2 linked regions of the Pseudolabrys taiwanensis genome follow. The main gene of each other region encodes a partner of the protein of the gene in region 2 in a complex. Links are inferred from orthologs where the notes say so. Each region holds a gene or a part of one and is shown on either strand. Other genes may lie near its edges.

The links.
Region 1: the proteins of DW352_RS05065 (region 2) and dnaN are in contact, whole or in part, in a cryo-EM structure (PDB 8GIZ), measured with the Escherichia coli proteins. The link is inferred for Pseudolabrys taiwanensis from one-to-one orthologs.

What each region holds. Positions count from the first base shown.
Region 1 is NZ_CP031417.1:3,671,157-3,675,454, forward strand. The notes cover bases 1,520-4,298. They hold dnaN (DNA polymerase III subunit beta), read left to right. Parts: upstream 1,520-2,239; coding sequence 2,240-3,358; downstream 3,359-4,298. Other genes in these bases: dnaA (chromosomal replication initiator protein DnaA), read left to right, coding at 1,520-1,929; DW352_RS17430 (endonuclease domain-containing protein), read left to right, coding at 3,437-3,808; recF (DNA replication/repair protein RecF), read left to right, coding at 3,956-4,298. Also shown: more of dnaA, read left to right, coding at 487-1,519. UniProt on the Escherichia coli protein: Confers DNA tethering and processivity to DNA polymerases and other proteins. Acts as a clamp, forming a ring around DNA (a reaction catalyzed by the clamp-loading complex) which diffuses in an ATP-independent manner freely and bidirectionally along dsDNA.
Region 2 is NZ_CP031417.1:1,067,405-1,073,392, reverse strand. What follows is about bases 1,467-4,416. They hold DW352_RS05065 (DNA polymerase III subunit delta'), read left to right. Parts: upstream 1,467-2,400; coding sequence 2,401-3,432; downstream 3,433-4,416. Other genes in these bases: DW352_RS05055 (DUF6481 family protein), read right to left, coding at 4,369-4,416; DW352_RS26690 (hypothetical protein), read right to left, coding at 4,122-4,283; DW352_RS05060 (phosphatase PAP2 family protein), read right to left, coding at 3,437-4,060; tmk (dTMP kinase), read left to right, coding at 1,736-2,404; DW352_RS05075 (D-alanyl-D-alanine carboxypeptidase family protein), read left to right, coding at 1,467-1,577. Outside these bases: DW352_RS05080 (septal ring lytic transglycosylase RlpA family protein), read left to right, coding at 1-281; more of DW352_RS05075, read left to right, coding at 357-1,466; more of DW352_RS05055, read right to left, coding at 4,417-4,761; DW352_RS05050 (PhoH family protein), read right to left, coding at 4,882-5,571; DW352_RS05045 (hypothetical protein), read right to left, coding at 5,901-5,988. UniProt on the Escherichia coli protein: Part of the beta sliding clamp loading complex, which hydrolyzes ATP to load the beta clamp onto primed DNA to form the DNA replication pre-initiation complex.

The DNA of each region.
Region 1 (4,298 bases), 2.6 Mb from region 2 along the record:
GACGTACGTAAGCTTGATGGATGATGCGAAGACTGAGGAACTGATCCAACTACCGTGTAGTTGAGCACGTAACTGATCCGGGCCCCCATTGCCCGAAGAACATTTGAGGGGGATGACAATGACAGATGCAGGGACAGTGTCGGCGACCAAGTCCGACCGCGTTGGACACGAAGTGTTCGATGCTTGTCCGTGTTGTCCTGTCGTGCCGTCATTCTCCTCCTACGTGGATTCCCTGACGCCGTTGTCGCTGATGCGTGTCCGGGGCATCCGCGGAGCGGTTTCCCCACCCGCGGGTTGAGACGCAAGGCTCTCTCGACCGCGGCCGCTGTCAGCTCGGGCATGATGCCCGCTGCATGTACCGTTGCCTCCAAAGAGATCATCGAGTGAGTAGTTGCGTCGCGTATCCGGCGTGTCGGCGGCTGTATGCCGCTTGTGCCGGGGCCACCCGAGTTCATTTCAACAATAGAAGCGGATAGAGCAGGTAGAATGTCGAACGCGGATCAGGATAGCTGGTCACGAGTCAAAGAACGTCTGCGCGCCGAAGTCGGCGACGACGTTTATTCGAGCTGGTTTGCCCGCATGGACCTGGAAGGCATCGAGGATGGCGGCGTCCGCCTCTCGGTTCCGACCCGCTTCCTCAAGAGCTGGATCCAGTCGCACTACGCCGAGCGCGTGCTCGCCTGCTGGCAAGCGCAGCAGCCGGAAGTCGGCCGTATCGAACTGATCGTGCGCTCCGCCGTGCTGAAGCCGGCCGCGCCTGTGGTGAAGAAAGCCGAGCCGATGCCGGCTGCCGTCAGCAATGGCAGCGGCGCTTATGCCGGCATCAACGGCAACGGTCATGGGCGGGTGTCGACTGTCGGCGACCCGGGCATGCACGATGCGCTGGGCGGCTCGCCGCTCGATCCGCGCCTCACCTTCGAGAGCTTCGTCGTCGGCCGCTCGAACACGCTCGCGCACGCCGCCGCCAAGCAGGTGGCGATCGCGCGCCGCAACGATCCCGTGATGTTCAACCCGCTTTACATCCATGCGGGTGTCGGCCTCGGCAAGACGCATCTGCTGCAGGCCATCACCTGGGCCGGCAACGCGGCGGGCGAGCGCAAGGTGCTCTATCTTACCGCCGAGAAGTTCATGTACGGCTTCGTGTCGGCGCTGCGCACGCAGACCGCACTCGCGTTCAAAGAAGCCCTTCGCGGTATCGGCGTGCTGGTGATCGACGACTTGCAGTTCCTGCAGGGCAAGTCGACGCAGGCCGAGTTCTGCCACACGCTCAATGCGCTGATCGATGCCGGCCGTCAGGTCATCATCGCCTCCGACCGGCCGCCGTCCGATCTCGAAAGCCTCGACGATCGCGTGCGCTCGCGTCTGGCCGGCGGTCTCGTGGTCGAGATGGGCACGCTCGGCGAAGAACTTCGCCTGGAAATCCTCAAGGCCCGCGTGCTCGCGGCCCGCGCGCATCATCCGAGCTTCGACGTGCCGCTGCCGGTGCTGTCGTATATCGCCAAGACCGTCACGCATAACGGCCGCGACCTCGAAGGCGCGCTCAACCGCCTGCTGGCGCACAACAAGCTGACCGGTCACCCGGTGACCCTGGAGATGGCCGAGCGCGAAGTGCGCGACCTGATCCGGCCGCAGGAACCCAAGCGCGTCAAGATCGAGGACATCCAGCGCATCGTCGCGCGGCAGTACAATGTTAGCCGCTCCGACCTGTTGTCCTCGCGCCGTACGGCCAACGTCGTGCGCCCGCGTCAGGTGGCGATGTATCTCGCCAAGACGCTGACCCTGCGCTCGCTGCCGGAGATCGGCCGTCGCTTCGGTGGCCGCGACCACACCACCGTTCTGCACGCGGTGCGCAAGATCGAGGGCCTCGTCGGCAACGACGTCGCGCTCGCCGAGGAGATCGAGATCCTGAAGCGCCAGCTGCAGGAGTAAAAGGGGTCTCGTACCGACGTCTGACCGTCACCCTGAGGTGGCCGCCGCAAGGCGGCCCTCGAAGGGGGACAGCCCGTGCCCGTCATCCTTCGAGGCTCGCTTCGCTCGCACCTCAGGATGACGGATCAGGGGCCACAGCCGCGGCGCTGCCCTGTGGACCGCCTGGGGATAGGAGCGGGGAGCAAAAACGCGCCCTTGCGCATTTGCCCCGCTCTTGCCACCTTTGCCCCCCGGCGCCCGCATTCCGCGGGCGGCCGGCTTGGTGTCACGCCCGTTCCCGGGCTTATTCCGGCGCCTAAGCGGGTCTTCCATGAAAGTTACTGTCGAGCGTGCTGAACTGTTGAAGTCGCTGGGCCACGTCCACCGCGTGGTCGAACGGCGCAACACCATCCCAATTCTCGCCAACGTGCTGGTCAAGGCCGACAAGGGCGCCCTGAGCCTGAAGGCGACCGACCTCGACCTCGAAGTCACCGACACCATCGCCGCCGAGGTGACGCCGGGCGGCTCGACCACCGTGCCGGCGCATATGTTCTACGACATCGTGCGCAAGCTGCCGGACGGCTCGCAGATCGTCATCGAAGGGTCCGGCGACCGCGCCGTGCTGTCGATCCGCGCCGGACGTTCGCGCTTCACGCTGCAGACGCTGCCGGAGAGCGACTTCCCCGATCTCGCCGCCGGCGAGATGACGCATTCGTTCAAACTGCCGGCCGCCGACCTCAAGCGGCTGATCGACAAGACCCAGTTCGCGATCTCCACCGAGGAGACGCGCTACTATCTCAACGGCATCTACCTGCACGCGGCGGGCGCGGCCAATGCCGCGACCTTGCGCGCGGTGGCGACCGACGGCCACCGCCTCGCGCAATGCGAATTGCCGCTGCCCGAGGGCGCGGCCGGCATGCCGGGCATCATCATCCCGCGCAAGACCGTGGGCGAAGTGCAGCGCCTGATCGACAGCGGCGAAGGCGAGATCGCCATCGAGTTGTCGGCCGGCAAGATCCGCTTCACCATCGGCCCGGTGGTGCTCACCTCGAAGCTGATCGACGGCACCTTCCCCGATTACGGCCGCGTCATCCCGGTCAACAACGACAAGAGCCTCGTCGTCGACAAGAAGGACTTCGAGGCGGCGGTCGACCGCGTTTCGACGGTGTCGAGCGAACGCGGCCGCGCGGTGAAGCTGTCGATCACCGGCGGACGGCTGGTGCTGTCGGTGACCAATCCGGATTCAGGCAGCGCCACCGAAGAGCTCGAGGTCGACTACGATTCCGAGCCGCTCGATATCGGCTTCAACTCGCGCTACCTGCTCGACATCGCCGCGCAGATCGAGGGCGAGGTGGCCGTGCTCAAGCTTGCCGATCCGGGCTCGCCGACCCTGATCCAGGACCGCGACGCCAAGGGCGCGCTCTACGTGCTGATGCCGATGCGGGTGTAGCGCCGTCGCCGCTTGCTCGGGTACCCTCTCCCCTTGCGGGAGAGGGTGGCGCGCGATAGCGCGCCGGGTGAGGGGTCGGTGCCAGCAGGCTTTCACCATCGTCCGACGGCGAAGAAGAGCCGCAGCTTCGCGCGGCAGATGCGCCGTGCTCCGACCGAAGCCGAAGCCAGAATGTGGCGGCTGCTGCGCGACCGCAGACTCGCAGGGTTCAAGTTCCGTCGCCAAGTACCGCTGGATGGCTCCATCATCGACTTCGTTTGCTTCGACCACCGCATCATCATCGAAATTGACGGCAGCCAGCACTTCTCGTCACCACGCGATCAAGAGCGGGATCGGCATTTTGCGCGCGAGGGATTTCGCGTCCTTCGCTATTGGAATAACGAAGTTCTGCAGACACCCAATTCCGTCTTGGAAGACATTTTCGCGCGTCTCACGAATGGCACGGACTGACCCCTCACCCGGCGCGCGCCCGAACTCGGCTATAGCCGAGTTCGGCACTTTAGAGTGGTCGAAGTCGGATAAATCCGACTTCGACTGCGCGCCACCCTCTCCCGCAAGGGGAGAGGGTCGGCTGCGGCCTATGGCGCGGCACAGCCAATGACCGCTGCCTTCATCCGCCGCCTGACGCTGAGCAACTTCCGCAGCTATCACGCCGCGCAGGTGAGGCTCGACCGCGCCGGTCCCGTGGTGCTCACCGGCGCGAACGGCGCCGGCAAGACCAATATGATCGAAGCTATCTCCATGCTCGCGCCCGGCCGCGGCCTGCGCCGCGCCACCATGGACGAGCTGGCTTTTTCGGAAGGCGGAGGCACTTGGGCGATCAATGCCGAGATCGAAGGCATGCTCGGCCTTGCAACGCTCGGCACCGGCATCGATGCGCCGGCGGGCGAAGACGGCTCGACGTCGCGCAAATGCCGCATCGATCGCGAGCCGGTCTCGT
Region 2 (5,988 bases):
ACTTTGCGCCGGCCTATTTCGATTCGCGGCCGATGTCCCAGATGGCCGCGCGTGCGCCGGCTTTGCCGCCGGAACGGCCGTATCGGCTGGGCGACGAGAGCGAGCATCGGACGGTGACCGCCGCCGCCGTGCCGGCCCGCACCAACCCGGATTTCGCGCTGGCCTCGACCCGCTCCGTCGATTCGGTGCCGGCGGAGCGTATGGCGGCGCCGACCTCGGCCTATGCAGCGCCGGCCGTCGAGAGCCGCAGCGGCTTTATGAGCGGCCGCGGCCTTTACTGAGCCGCATTTTTTCGCCACATCATTGCCATTGTCCCCGCCGGGCGCGATCGCTTCCGGCGATATGAGCATTTGACGATGGCCCTTGGCTTGAAGATCGCACGCGTGGCTGTTGCGGCGCTGGTGACGGCCGGTCTGCTGGCGAGCCCGGTGCTGGCCCAGCGCGGCCGCGATGCGACCGCCCAGCCGAAGAAGGACGAGCCGCAGATCACGGCGCCGCATGCGATCCTGATCGACGCCGAGAACGGCGGCGTGCTTTACGAGCGCGATCCCGACAAACTCATCTTTCCCGCCTCGCTCGCCAAGCTGATGACGGCCGAATACGTCTTCCACGAGATCAAGGAAGGCCGCATCAAGCTCACCGACGAATATCCGGTCAGCGAGAACGCCTGGCGCAAGGGCGGGGCGCCCTCCGGCACCTCGACCATGTTCGCGGCGCTGCATAGCCGCGTCAGCGTCGACGATCTGCTCAAGGGGCTCGCGATCCAATCGGCCAACGACGCCTGCATCGTGCTTGCCGAAGCCATTGCCGGTAGCGAGGCCGAGTTCGCCGCCAAGATGACGCAGCGTGCGCGGCAAATCGGTTTGACGCAGTCGGTCTTCACCAATTCGAACGGCTTGCCCGATCCCGGCACCAAGGTGACGACGCGCGAACTCGCGACACTCGCGCGCGAAATCATCCTGAACTATCCCGAGTTCTACAAGTATTTCGGCGAGCCGGAATTCACCTGGAACAAGATCCGCCAGCACAACCGCAACCCGCTTTTGCCGATGGGCATCGGCGCCGATGGCCTCAAGACCGGTTTCACCAAGGACGCGGGCTACGGTCTGGTCGGCTCCGCGGTGCAGAACGATCTGCGGCTCATCGTCGTGGTCAACGGCCTCAAGACGCCGAAGGAGCGCGCCGAGGAAGCCAAGAAGCTCCTCGAGTGGGGCTTCAAGAGCTTCGAGCAGCGCCTGCTGTTCGCCGACGGCCAGGAGATCGGCGCGGCCAAGGTCTATGGCGGCGCGTCTGGCCGCGTGCCGCTGGTCGCGACCGGCGCGGTCAAGGTGATGATGCCGAAGGCCGGTGGCGATAAGCTGATCGCGCGCATTGCTTATACCGGGCCGGTGCCGGCGCCCGTCACCGCCGGTCAGCAGATCGGCAGCCTGAAAGTCTGGCGCAACGACAAGCTCGTGCTTACGCAGCCTTTGAAGGCGACCGAGAGCGTCGCCAAGGGCTCGCTGTCGCAACGGGCCCTGGATGCGGTGACCGAGTTGGTCATCGCCCTGTTCCGCTCGGGGGCGGAGCGGTTATGATTGTGTTGTCATTCCGGGACGGCCCCAACGGGTCCGCGCGAAGCGTGGCCCGATGGCAGGCTCCGGGCCGGACCCGGAATCCGGCCATAAGGAGAGAACATATTGCTGGATTCCGGGTTCGCTCGCTGTGCTCGCGCCCCGGAATGACGGGAGTCTGAATGCGCGGACATTTCATCACCTTCGAAGGCGGGGAGGGCAGCGGCAAGTCCACCCATGCCGCGACGCTCGCGGCGCAGCTGAAGGCGCGCGGCGTCGAGGTGGTGCTGACGCGCGAGCCGGGCGGCTCGCCCGGCGCCGAGGTGATCCGCCACATCATCCTCTCCGGCATCGCCAAGCCGCTCGGCGCCGAGACCGAGGCGATCCTGTTCGCCGCGGCCCGTGACGATCACGTCAAAAGCACCATCCGCCCGGCCTTGGAAGCGGGCAAATGGGTGATCTGCGACCGCTTCATCGACTCCACCCGCGTGTATCAAGGGGTGCTCGGCAAGGTCGACGCCAAGCTGATCCGCGGGCTCGAGCGCGTCACGGTCGGGGGGTGCTTTCCCGAGTTGACCTTCATGCTCGACGTGCCGGCGCCGGTCGGGCTCGCGCGCGCCAAGACGCGGCGCGGCAATGCAGGTGCCGATCGCTTCGAGGCGGAGTCAGTCGAATTCCACGAGCATCTGCGCAGTGCTTACCGCGCGCTCGCCGATCGTGAGCCCAAGCGCATCATCGTGATCGACGGCCGCGCGCCGCGCGAGGTGGTGGCCGAACGCATCTGGACCACCGTGCAGCAGCGCTTTGGCGCCGCGCTCGATCGGCCCACGGCCGAGGCGGTCACGCCGTGAGCGAAGCGAGCGACGACGACCTGCCGCATCCGCGCGCGACCAATGTCCTGTTCGGCCACGCCGACGCCGAGCGCGCGCTGCTCGATGCCTATAAGAGCGGCCGCGTGCCGCATGCCTGGCTGATCGGCGGCCCGCCCGGCATTGGCAAGGCGACGCTCGCTTACCGCTTCGCGCGCTTCGTGCTGGCGCATCCCGATCCGCAGGCGGCCGAGGTGCAGAATGCGACTTCGCTCGCCGTCGATCCCGACAATCCGGTCGCGCATCGCATTGCCGCACAGGCGCAAGGCGACTTGCTCGCGCTCGAGCGCGTGATCAACGAGCAGACCGGCAAGCTGTACACGGTGATCCGTGTCGATGACGTCCGGCGCACGGTGTCGTTCTTCGGCTCGACCGCGGGCGAGGGCGGCTGGCGCATCGCGATCGTCGACTCGGTCGACGATCTCCAGCGCGAAGGCGCCAATGCGCTGTTGAAAGTGCTGGAGGAGCCGCCGGCGCGCACATTGCTTCTCCTGGTGAGCCACGCGCCGGGCCGCGTGCTGGCCACCATCCGCTCGCGCTGCCGGCGCCTGTTGCTGCGGCCGCTCGACGAAGCCGATGTGGTCGCCGCCGCAGCGGCGGCCGGCGGGCGCAGCGCGGACGACCCCGAACTCTTGGAAGCGGCGCGCGCGGCGGGCGGCAGCGTCGCGCGCACGCTTGCGCTGCTCGACGGCGCAGCGCTCGGTCTGCGCCAGCGCGTGCTCGACCTTATCGCGCAGTTGCCGAATCCGGATCCGCGCGCGCTGCACGCGCTCGGCGATGCGCTCGGCGGCACCGATCCGGCGACGCTCGAAACCTTCATGGACCTGGTGAACGATTGGCTGTCGTCGCGGCTGACGGACGCAACGCAAGATAAGCGGCGTTTGGCGGCGGTGGCCGAGACCTGGGACAAGGTCAATCGCGCGGCGCGCGACGTCGAAATCTACAATCTCGAGCGCAAACCGCTGGTGTTCAACGTCTTCGGCGCGCTCAGCGACACCGCGCGGGCGTAATCGCTCAAGCCTTCAGGCGCCAGAAGGCGACCGTCATCCAGCCGATCGAAGTGCCGAGGAAGGCGCCCGCGATCATGTCGCTAATGAAATGGAAATCGGCGCCGATCAGCCCAACCACGACCGCCGCGACGGCCAGCGCGTAAAGCGGTCGCCCCTTCGGCAGCATGATCCACGGCACCGAGACCAGTGCGCAGATCGCTGCGGTGTGGCCGGAGGGGAAGGAGCCGTAGCCAGCGCCGCCATGGAAGAAGTTGAAACCGTAGACGCCGTCGCGGATGAAGGACGGATTGTTCTGCACGAAGGTCTCGGGCCAGGTTCGGCCGAACACGTATTTGAGTTCGCTCTTCGTGATCTCCGTCACCAGCACGCTGATGCTGGTCAGCACAGCGACGGTACCGACATGCGCGAGCGGGCGTCCGCTCAACACCCACAACCCTGCAGCGAAGAACGCAACACAAGCCAGCGGCGCGAGCGGCTCCGGGATGTAAGTCAGTGTCGCGAAGGTGCCCTGATACGCGTGGTAGGCGTAGGCCATCTGTGCGACCGGCCGGTCGAGCCACAGATACGAGCCCGCGCCAACCACCGCCGTCGCGGCCAAGCTCGCGCTCCACGTACCGATCGCCCGCATACCCACCCCGCGTCAAGACGGCGCAGTTGTGGCGGGAAGAACGGACGATCGCAATAGCGTTCTACATAGGCCGCATCGACGGCCGTGGCGGCTCGTGTTCGGCCTTGCGCTCGAACTCTTCGGCCAGCTGACGCAGGGCTTCAGCGACGAAGGGATCGGCTTGGTCGGTGGCGCTGCGGCGGCAATGTTCTGCTTGGCTGAGAAGATACTGTTGAGCGGTCATTGGGCGGGTTCCGGTTTGCCGGGACGTTTTTGTTCGCCCCCAACAACGCCAAGGCCCGCCCTCGGTTCCTGACGGAACCTACCACTCAGTAACCGCGGCGACGCACTTTTTTGGCGGCCTTGCGGGCAGCGTAACGCGCATCGCGTGCAGCCTTCTGCTCAGCCAGCAGGCGCGTTTCGGCTTCCGCCTTCTCGGCGGCAATCATCGCTTCCAACGCCTCGGCTTCACGGCGGGCGACCTCGGCACGTTCGGCTTCGATGGCGGCCAGACGGGCGAGTTCAGCCTCGCGGGCCTTCTTCTCGGCATCACGGACGGCCTGGCGAGCCAAGCGGGCTTCGTGAATGGCCTGGCGCTTGGCGCGCTGCTCTTCCACCGCCGGATCGACGGCAGCGGCACGGAACTTCTCGAGCATCGCTTTCTTGACGGCAGCAGCATCGCGGCGACGCTGCTCGATATCGGGGGTACTGAAGGCAGCCATTGATTCTCCTCGTGACGGGCTTCAACCAGCCATATCGCCCGTCACGGCGTCATGTTCAACCTCCGGAGGGCCGCTGCCCTCCGGAAATTGTATCAAATAACGGTATCGGCCGGTGACAGCCTAAATCTTTGCCTCCTCGAAGGCCTGCACCCACATCGCGCAGATGCCGGAGCGCACGATGTCCTCGTGCGTGAACGAGACCACCGGCACGGGCAGGTTCTGGCGCGCGATCATGTCGATCACCACGCGCAGGCCGCTGTCGGCGGCGAGGTCGCACTGGCTGACGTCGCCGTTGATGACGACGGTGCAGTCGTCGCCGATGCGGGTGAGGAAGGTCTTGATCTCCGCCGGCGTGCAGTTCTGCGCCTCGTCGAGCAGCACGAAGGAATTCTTCCACGAGCGTCCGCGCATCACTTCGAACGGCACCATCTCGATCGAGCCGTTCTTCAGCGCGATGTCGAAGGCCGCCTTGCCGATACGGTCCTTGATCGCATCGGTTACCGGGACGGCCCAGGGCGCGAACTTGTCCTGCAACGAGCCTGGGAAGAAGCCGAGGGAGCGGCCGCATGGGACATTCGGCCGCGTCAGGATGATCCGGTCGATGCGGCGGTTGCGGTAGAGGTCGGCGGCATGGGTCGCGGCGACCCAGGTCTTGCCGGTGCCCGCGGGCCCGAGAACGATGACCTGGGGCGACCTGCGAAGAGCGTCGAGGTAGTCGGCCTGGGTAGGGTTGAGCGCCCTGATCGGCGGCAGGGAACGCTCGGTCTCGAATTTATCCTGAAAGTTTATGATCTCCGCGGATCCAAGCATACGTTCATGACGGCGCTTTTTCTTCGCGAGGTTCTTACCCAAGGGCCTGATCCTTTCGGTGGACTTAAGGTGAGTTGCAAACGCCAACAGCCCGCGAACGCCGAACTCGGACAAGGCCGAGAGCGGGCGCGCGGGTACAACAGGTGCTGTAAGAGGGAGGGGCTGATCGGCGGCCGCAAGGCGGGCATTCGGGGTTCTGTGGGTCCCGACTGACACCTATCGATCCGTAAGGTACGAACCGCCATAGCCAAGAAGCTAGTCGATTCGGGTGACGGAATTCTAAAAATTATTGCGGTGCACGCGTACTTCCGGGCGAGTGCCCGGCGACGCTAGTTCCGCTGCAGGCCGCAATATTGCTGTGTGCCGTTGTCCCAGCAGCCGGTCCGTTTGCAGACGGCGCTACGCTGGCCGCACGTG